Regions from separate parts of the Paenibacillus sp. lzh-N1 genome, predicted to be linked through region 3. Evidence: riboswitches for the same ligand, from Rfam matches in the RefSeq annotation. Region 3 holds a riboswitch; each other region holds the start of a gene.
The links. A riboswitch is a leader RNA that binds a small molecule or an ion and turns the genes downstream of it on or off. The one in region 3 is predicted to bind cobalamin.
Positions count from the first base shown of each region.

Region 1: it holds a riboswitch for cobalamin, as region 3 does, so the genes downstream of both, C0638_RS01035 (ABC transporter substrate-binding protein) here and metE (5-methyltetrahydropteroyltriglutamate--homocysteine S-methyltransferase) in region 3, are expected to answer to the same signal.
Region 2: it holds a riboswitch for cobalamin, as region 3 does, so the genes downstream of both, C0638_RS08575 (ABC transporter substrate-binding protein) here and metE (5-methyltetrahydropteroyltriglutamate--homocysteine S-methyltransferase) in region 3, are expected to answer to the same signal.

Region 1 is NZ_CP025696.1:213,161-216,439, reverse strand. Features, by position in the region: gene cbiB (adenosylcobinamide-phosphate synthase CbiB) at 1-343, shown strand, start outside; gene C0638_RS01040 (histidine phosphatase family protein) at 358-1,110, shown strand; cobalamin riboswitch at 1,207-1,421, shown strand; gene C0638_RS01035 (ABC transporter substrate-binding protein) at 1,630-2,637, shown strand; gene C0638_RS01030 (FecCD family ABC transporter permease) at 2,634-3,279, shown strand, end outside.
Region 2 is NZ_CP025696.1:1,886,699-1,889,977, forward strand. Features, by position in the region: gene C0638_RS08570 (nucleobase:cation symporter-2 family protein) at 1-666, shown strand, start outside; cobalamin riboswitch at 1,400-1,603, shown strand; gene C0638_RS08575 (ABC transporter substrate-binding protein) at 1,823-3,279, shown strand, end outside.
Region 3 is NZ_CP025696.1:2,083,225-2,086,503, reverse strand. Features, by position in the region: gene C0638_RS09445 (anaerobic ribonucleoside triphosphate reductase) at 1-382, shown strand, start outside; gene nrdG (anaerobic ribonucleoside-triphosphate reductase activating protein) at 379-876, shown strand; cobalamin riboswitch at 1,066-1,261, shown strand; gene metE (5-methyltetrahydropteroyltriglutamate--homocysteine S-methyltransferase) at 1,420-3,279, shown strand, end outside.

The DNA of each region.
Region 1 (3,279 bases), 1.9 Mb from region 3:
GGCTCGCATGACAGCAGTTATGCTAGTGATAGCGTCGTGGTTGTATCGGCTGGATGCTGCAAGAAGCTGGCGGACAATCAAGCGGGATGCCCGTCTGCATCCAAGCCCAAATAGCGGATTTCCCGAATCAGCGGTGGCAGGTGCCCTAGGGATTCGTCTCGGTGGCTATAATGTGTATCACGGCATACGCTCCTTTCGGGCATATATGGGCGAAGGGATACGACCGTTGGAGTCGAAGGATATCCGGCATACGATCCGGCTGATGTTCGCCGTATCCACTATGTTTGTAGGATTGTGTTTGATGGGAGCTGCAGGGTGTTTTGCCTTGGGATGGATGCAGTGAGGAGTGACACGATTTTGAAACAAGATACAGAAGGAAAAAGAGTGCGAGAAAGTGCACCAAGTCCGAACTCACAACAGGTTAGTAAGCCGAATGATGCTAAAGAAGATCTGCAGTGGGACATGGAGCTCGTGCTAGTTCGTCATGGCACGACCTTATGGAATAAGGAACGTCGATATCTGGGACATGCCGACTTGGGTTTGCTGTCGGGAGCAGAGCAGGAGTTAAAGACTTTACAGAAAAAATTGCAGGGACATTCCTTTGCTCGAATCTATTGCAGCGACTTGATGCGATGTCGCCAGACCTTGCAGATCATTTTGCCGGAGTCAGCATTGACGTCTCAATGTTCCCTCTCTGCTAAGCCTCCTATCATGGAACCACGTCTGCGAGAACTTCACTTTGGTGAGTGGGATGGAAAAACGTATGACATGCTTAAGGATGTGGCGTTGTATCGCGCTTGGATTGATGAGCCGCAACAATTCACCCCACCTGGAGGAGAGCCTTGGATTCATTTTGTGAATCGTCTGCGTGAATTCCTCGACTCTTTGTTTGCGTGGCGCATTGCTTTGGAGGTTCAGCCAATGAAGTCGAATGCTACGCCGCCCTCTGTTTTGATTGTCACGCATGGTGGTGTAATTCGTCAGTTGGCTTGTATGCTTATGCCTGGCCATGATTTTTGGAGTCTGAATCCGAAGCCGGGAGAAGCATTTAGGATTCAGTTAAGGTTGATAGGACCGCACAATTGTATAGCAAGATTGCTTTCTCATTAGGTTAAACAAGGCGAATAAAGCGACTGTTTGGGTTGTAAGCTAACTCTTTTTAACCTATAATCATCAAGTAAAAGAACGGCTTGACTATCACTACATCAAATATCCAGCAGACGAGGTCGGCGCCATGTGAGGAACTTGCTTTCCTTTATTGCGTTGTTAAAAGGGAAGTCGGTGTGAGTCCGACGCGGTCCCGCCACTGTAAATGGAAACATGCTCATTAGCCCTGTTTTATGTGCCGCCAAGCATATGAAAGAATATCAGGACATGCATTTTCCATAAGTCAGGATACCTGCCCGTCCGCCTGTCACCATAATCCTTCGAGGAAAGGATGACGTGTTCGCAGTGACTGTCCATGCGGAAAGAAGCTGCCCGCCTGCGCACGATCTGTGCTAACGTGACCCCTGTGTCCTGATATGAGGATGCGGGGGTTTTTGATAGGAAAAGAAGGCTGGAACGAGAAAATATCGGATGAAGTTCAAGTAACGCTCTTAACGATTTATGTATGAAGGGGTGCAAATCATGGCGGGAAAAAAAATAAAGGTATGGACTACAGGTCTATTGGCGCTGATATTGGCAGTTGGGCTGAGTGCATGTGGCGCGAATGGAAAAAATGCAGAAAATAAAGAGGGCCAAGCTTCTTCACAGCAGCCGGGACAGACCGTAACCGCACAAGTGCCTCCGGGCAAAACGGTTTACCCGCTAACGCTTAAGGATGCAACAGGACAGGAATTTACATTTAAAAAAGCACCGGATAAGATCGTTTCCGTCTCCCCGGCAGAAACCGAGGCGCTGTTCGCTATCGGACTGGATAAGGAAGTTGTTGGTGTATCCGACTACTCTGATTACCCGGAGGCAGCTACGAAAAAGCCTAAAATGGGCGGTATTATGAAACCGAACGAAGAGGCGATCATTGCTGCGAACCCGGAAGTTGTTTTTGCAGGGATTTCACTTAGTGAACAGGCTACGACTAAGCTGCGTGACATGGGAATTATGATTTTTAAAACAGAACCGAAAACAGTTGAAGATGTCATAGCTAACATCGAATTGTATGGGAAAATCACCGATCATCAGAAAGAAGCGAGAGCGGTGACTGACAAGATGAGAGCAGATGTAGCAGAAGTGAAAGAAGGAGTTAAAAATATCGGCAAAGGGCAGAAGCTGCGGGTATACGTCGAGTTTTCACCAGGCTGGACAGTGGGTAAAGGCGAGTTTATGGACGAGCTGATTACATTAGCAGGTGGTGAAAATGTAGGTGCTACGCAGAAGGGGTGGTACCAAATCAGTGAGGAAAATATTATAGCTGCAAACCCTGACGTGATTTTGTACAGTAAAAGTGTGAAGGACGACAAAACAGGCCAGACCCTCGGAGATATCATTAAAGCTCGCAGTGGATGGGATCAAATATCGGCTGTTCGTAACCATCGTGTATTTGCCGTGGATGATAATTTGATCAGTCGTCCGGGGCCACGCGTAACGGAAGGGCTCAAGGAAGTGGCTAAGGGCGTGTACCCTGAAATTTTCAAATGAACCGTAGACTGATCGGTTTTGGGGGGACAGGTCTTGTCTTGCTGCTGCTGACGCTGCTACTCTGTCTTGGCATCGGCTCGGTCAGTCTTCCGGTCAGCCAGATCACAGGTATTTTGATCAACCACCTACCGTGGTTAGGTGATACGTTTACACCGGATTGGAATACATCCTCAGAGCAGATCATTTTGAAGGTCAGATTGCCACGGGTGTTACTGGGAATGTTGGTTGGAGCAGCGCTGGCGCTGGCGGGAGCCGGATTTCAGGGTGTGTTGCGTAATCCCTTGGCTGATCCGTATACCCTTGGGGTATCCTCGGGAGCTTCGGTCGGAGCAGCAGTACTGATTTATTGGGGGCTTCAATTTTCATTTGTGGGTATATGGACGCTTCCGCTAGTTGCATTTATAACCGGCATGCTGACGCTGTGGATGGTGTTGACGTTGGCGCGTGAAGGTGGGAAAATTCCGACCCAAAGCCTCATTTTATCAGGTGTGGTGATGCAATTTTTTGGGGGAGCCATTGTTTCTTTTCTGGCAGCCATGTCGAAGGAAACAGTCAATGAAATATTGTACTGGACGATGGGAAGTCTCAGTCTGCGCGGTTGGTCATATACGGGAATTCTTTTACCTTACGTGATCGTTGGGC
Region 2 (3,279 bases), 200 kb from region 3:
ATTGCGCAGCCGTTTTATTTTGGTAAGCCAGAATTCAGCATTATGGCGGTATGCACGATGATTATCGTCAATATTGTCAGCATGGTCGAGTCTACGGGGGTTTATCTGGCAGTAGGTAAAGCGATTGATCAGAAGGTGGAACAAAAGCAAATCGTCAATGGACTTCGTTCGGAGGGACTTGCGATTATGCTGGGCGGTATATTTAATGCGTTCCCTTACACAGCCTTCTCGCAAAATGTGGGTCTGATCTCGCTAACTCGCGTCAAATCGCGTAACGTTATTTTTGCTGCGGGCGGTATCATGGTCGTTCTCGGTTTGCTGCCTAAGCTGGCTGCCTTGACGACAGTGATTCCTAACGCTGTGCTGGGCGGGGCAATGATCGTCATGTTTGGCTCGGTTGCTGCATCAGGCATGTCTATTTTGTCAGAAGTAGATCTGCGGAAGGAAAGCAATCTGCTGATCGCAGCATGCAGTATTGCTGTAGGCCTAGGCTCAGCTGTTCTGCCGCAAATGTTTGACCAACTGCCTAGCTTTGCCAAAATGCTGCTGCAAAATGGTATTGTATCGGGCTCGATTACGGCAATTGTCTTGAACATCGTTTTGGCAAGAAAACAAGCTGAATCGGTCAAAGGCGTAAATGTCTCGGAGGTTCCACAGAAGGTTTGATGAATAGGAAATAGATAAAAACAGCCGGAAAGAGGACGTAGCCTCTTTTCCGGCTGTTTGGCATGGGGTTACCAAGAGCAGGTTATTTATTAAGCAACATGAAGTTATTGATAACCCCCCTCTTGTATGAAAATGGAGGATTGAGAACCTACTAGAAAAGTTTGCTAGAGTAGTAGGAAGAGGAATGGTATAATCTAAACTATGGATTTTGAATAGTGGTGGATGTTTTCGGACCATGGCGCAGCTTCCCGAAAGGGGGTGAAGCCGATGGTCACACTTGTGTCGTGCTACGATGTGTTGCGTTGGATGGTTACGTTACTAAGCCTGGTGTTTAGTATTCGTAAACTTTATCGCTGGCTGCGTCGGAAATTTCGGAACAAGCGAAAACCCACCGCTTGATTAGGTTAGGCGCCTAACGGTGGGTTTAGCTAAGCATTTAGCGCGCCGTGGTGATCCACAGCCTTTCAAATCCTAGGAGTCTTTGCCGTTGGCGCGGCGAAGGCTCTTTTTAGTATACGGATACGGTGGATATCTCTATACCTAATTTTAGCACGTGAATTGCGTGCATGCAATGAATAGTCACAGCCTTGATTCTCATCGTATCATTCAAATTTAAAATATTACGCTGCATTTGTTGACAAGCCAGTAGCAACAAAATAAGATAATCCTAATTCGTAATAAAAAGGAATAAAGGAAGAAAACAGGTGTGAGCCGGACAACTCTATATACGAGGTTTTGTTGAGACGATGTAGATAGTTGTTGAGCGTGTTCACTTAAAAGGGAAGTTCGGTAGATTCCGACACGGACCCGCCACTGTATACAGGCATCAGCAGGGTACTGCTGGAGCTTTCAGAATAGCCACTGGAACTGTGAGGAACCGGGAAGGCCTGAAAGATAAGCCTGGAGTCAGGAGACCTGCCTGTTTTGACATCACTGTCAGACCCACGGGATGCTGGGGAGGTGGTTAGGCGTGCTGCATACGGAATGTCTGAAACCGATCTGATCCCTTCTATGTTTTTGGAGTTGGCTTTGAGGTGAGTTTTGACATTTTATAATGAAAGCATTTCTGACTGCTGGTCAAGTGGTTGGGAATGCTTTTTTCGCGTTTTGCGTTAGGTTTATACGATATTTTACAAGATAGAGGAGGACATGTGGGATGATAGGCAATCGTAATAGGCGTTCATGGTTCATATGTACAGGATTGCTGCTGCTGATGGCAGTTATGGCTTCGGGATGCGGCACAGCCACGAAGACGGAGGATAGCTCAGGCAAGGGTGAGAATACGCCTGCACAACAGACTCCAGCAGGTAAAAAGCTGGTGATGGCGTATACGTGGAAACCGTCAGGCGTCGATCCGCATGGAGACAATAGCTGGGATGTGATGCGTTCCGGTGCCGGTGAGACACTCATTCGTTTGAATGAAAAGTTGGAGCCTGTGGCTTGGCTAGCCAAGGAATGGAAGCACGACAGTCCTAACGTGTGGACGTTCAGCTTGCAGGATAAGGTCACTTTTCATGATGGAAAGAGTATGGATGCAGCAAGTGTAAAAGCATCTTTGCTGCGCTCTATCGAGAAAAGTCACCTGGCGAAGGATTTACTGGATGTGAAGTCCATTGATGTAAATGGCCCGCTGACGCTGAAAATCACGACAAACCAGCCGAATGCAGCGCTGGCATCCAATCTGGCTGATCCGTCAACAATCGTGCTGGATGTGGCATCCATGAAAGATGAGCAGAGCTACCCTGCAATGACAGGTGCTTTTAAAATCAAAGCCTTTAACAAGGATCAATCCTTGGTCGTAGAGCGTTATGACGGATATTGGGGCGAAAAGGCACGACTGGCTGAAGCAACGATGAAATTCATTACGGACGGTAATTCGCGCCTGATGGCGTTGCAATCCGGTGAGGTGGATGTAGCGACGGATATTCCGGTAGATAACGCAGAGGTATTAAAAAAGAACGACAAGCTACAAGTGCTGTCGGCTCCGTCCTTGCGTACCCATATGATTGTGTACAACATGGAATCGTCTGTGTTCAAGGATGCGACCAACCGTAAGGTGGTAGACAGTCTGATTCCGCGCGCATCCATTGTGAGCGCCGTCATGAGGGGCTACGGTACGGAAGCAAGCAGCCCGTTTCCGAGTATCCTTCCCTTCGGTAAGATTGAGCGCAAAGCATTGAACGGAACGGCAGAGCAGTTGTTGACGAAGGATGGCTGGCAAAAGGATGCCCAAGGCACATGGTCCAAGCAGGGCAAGCCATTCGAGGTTACGCTGCTGACCTTCCCTCAGCGTCCGGAGCTATCCGTCATGGCTGAGGTTATTCAGAGCCAGTTGCTGAATGAGGGAATCCAGGTCAAAATTCGCAAGGTGGAAAATATCGACGAGGCGTTGACCAAAAACGATTGGGATTTTGCTATGTACAGCATGCTCACGGCCCATACAGGGGAACCGCAGTATTTTATGGACATGTTCTACTCCTCTACAAGTGAAGCTAATGTAAGCCGTTATGCTTCCAAACCGCTGGAGAATATTCTTCACAGCCTGAAGTTGGCAAAGGATACCACACAGCGTAATGCAGTAACACTGCAAGCGCTGGATATCATCAATACAGA
Region 3 (3,279 bases):
TATTCCGGTGTATTACAAGCTTCCCGCTGCACGTAAAATCAGCTTGGAGGCTCCGTTCCATAATCTATGTAATGCGGGTGCAATTTCATACATTGAGCTGGACGGTAATGCACGGAATAACCCGGATGCATTTCTTAAAATTGTTCAGTACGCACTTCAACAGAACATCGGCTACTTTTCCATCAACCATCCGGTAGATCGTTGTACGGAATGCGGCTATGAAGGGATTATCGGGACAAGCTGTCCTCAATGCGGCACAGATGAGGAACACACGCACTTTCAGCGTTTACGTCGGGTAACCGGATATCTGACAGGAGATTATACCGTTCGTTTTAATGCTGCCAAGCAAGCCGAAGTCCGCGACCGGGTGAAGCATAAGTGAATTTGTGCGGCTATATTCCGGAATCTCTGAATGAAGGATACGGCCTGCGCACCGTTGTATTCATTAGCGGTTGCCGCCATGCCTGTCCCGGCTGTTTTAATCCAACTTCGTGGAATTTCCGCGCAGGGGAGCCATTCACGCCTGAGCGTCAACAGGAGGTTATCCATGATATCATGGATAACCCGCTGTTGGACGGACTGACTCTCTGCGGGGGAGACCCTTTTTTCTCAGCAGCAGAATGCTCGCAATTTGTACGTGACTTCCGCGCGGCTTGTCCCGACCGAACCGTATGGGCCTATACAGGCTTTGTTTACGAGGATCTGCTCATGGATCCGGAACGACAGGAGCTAGCGTTTTTGTGTGACGTGATTGTAGATGGCCGTTTTGTTGAACAGCAAAAGGATCTGACCCTCCCCTTTCGGGGCAGTCGTAATCAACGTCTGGTAGATGTGAGAGCCAGTATTCAGGCAGGTTACACCGTTTCATTGGCTTAAAGGCGATGTTCTACTTAGCAAGATGCTATACAAAAGACAAGTCCCCCACGATGGGTTGGGATTGTCTTTTTTGCATATAACTAACAGATTCCACTCCAGTTTCTATTACTGTTTCTATTGCACATCCTGTGAGTTTCACTTATGATGGTGAACAAGTATACGAGTGCATAATTATTCGTCATACCTTAATCGCATAGCCTGGAAATAGGTGTCTGTTCTATTCAGATCAGACTTAAAAGGGAAGCCGGTGCAAATCCGGGACGGTCCCGCCACTGTAAACGGGGAATGTTCAGCTACTCATACACCCACTGGTCCAAAGACCGGGAAGGGATGCTGAACGTCATGATCCGCAAGTCAGGAGACCTGCCTATTTTAACAACATCGCAGTACCTACGGAAGATAGGGAGGTGTTAAGAGCAGTCGCCGTATTTTTGAATTTTAATCGCGGAGGCATTCTTTCCCCTACTCATTTTTAGCCTTGGGGACAGAATGCCTTTTTTGGTACGTAAAAATAAACTGGCTACCAGTTAGGAGGAAACCTACATGTCCATTAACGAACGATCTGCATTGTCGGGTTTGATTAGCAGTAATCTGGGTTATCCGCGTATTGGTGGGAACCGGGAATGGAAGAAAGCACTGGAGCGCTTCTGGCAGGGTAGTATTGACGAAAGCGAACTGCATAGTGAGATGAAAAGATTGCGTCTGGAGCATCTGAGCAAGCAACGTGACAAAGGGATTGATCGCATTCCTGTCGGAGACTTCTCCTATTACGATCACGTGCTGGATACATCCGTGATGTTTGGTCTCGTCCCCGAACGCTTCAACTATCGTTTTACAGGTCCAGTTCCTCTATCTGTGTATTTCGGGATCGCACGTGGGCAGAAGGGAGCTACTGCCAGTGAAATGACCAAATGGATGAATACCAATTACCACTACATCGTTCCCGAATTGGCGAACGCGGCTCCGGTGCTCACTGAAAACAAACCATTACTAGCTTATCGTGAAGCAAAGCAGGAGCTAGGCATTGAAGGTAAACCGGTTCTCATCGGTCCCTATTCATTTGTTGTTTTATCCAAAGGCTATGATCGTAAGGATCTCGCTTCTATTATACGAACCTTCCAGCCTTTATACGCCCGAGTCTTGTCAGAGCTAGCAGCAGAAGGCGTTCAATGGGTCCAAATCGATGAACCTGTCCTGACCACCTCATTCCCGGCAGAGGATCTGGAGATTATTCAGGAGGTCTATGAAGCTTTGACCCAAGCTGCACCCTCGTTGAACATCATGCTGCAAACCTACTTTGGCAGCCTGGACCATTATGAGCGTCTGACTGAACTTCCGGTACAGGGACTGGGTCTTGATTTTGTATACGATGATGGCGAAAATCTTCAGCATATATGCCAGCATGGCTTCCCTAAAGGGAAAACGCTGGGTGCTGGTGTCATTGACGGACGCAATATCTGGCGCAGCGACCTGAATGCCGTGGCTGCACTGTTGGACCAGTTAGCAGAACAGACCACTGCCGCACAGCTTATCGTACAGCCATCGTGCAGTCTGCTGCATGTGCCGGTCAGTCTGGACGCAGAGCATAAGCTGGACCGAGAACTGGTGCATGCACTAGCCTTTGCCGATGAAAAGCTGGATGAAATCGCAGGCTTGACGGCTGCACTTGGCAAGCACGATCCATCCGCACTTGCCAAGCTTGAGCAAAGTTCGGATGCGGTAGCCCGCTTCAACCGCTCCGCGGCAAGGGTACAGACAGCTGCCGATTTGGCCGACCTGCTGGCAAAAGAGCCACTGTCACGCAGCGTTCCTTTCGCCGAGCGCCGGGTGATTCAGCAAAATAGGCTGAAGTTGCCCCCACTACCTACGACGACCATCGGCAGCTTCCCGCAAACTGCTGAGGTCCGCAAGGCCCGTCTGCACTATCGCAAAGGAGAATGGTCTGCCGAGCAATATCGGACATTCATCCAACAGCAGATCAAGGAATGGATTGATATCCAAGAGGACATTGGCATAGATGTGCTTGTACATGGGGAATTTGAACGGACCGACATGGTTGAATTTTTTGGCGAAAAGCTGAAAGGCTTTGCTTTTACACAAAACGGGTGGGTGCAGTCCTACGGCTCCCGCTGTGTTAAACCGCCGATCATTTACGGAGATGTGTCGTTCGATCAACCTATGACCGTGGAAGAGACGGCATTTGCTCAGTCGTTAACCTCCAAGCCAGTTAAAGGGATGCTTACAGGCCCTGTGACCATTTTGAACTGGTCCTTTGAACGTAATGATATTCCACGCAGGCAAGTAGCTTTGCAGTTAGCTCTGGCATTACGGGCAGAGGTAGAGGCACTCGAACAAGCGGGTATTAGCATGATTCAGGTGGATGAACCCGCAATTCGTGAAGGG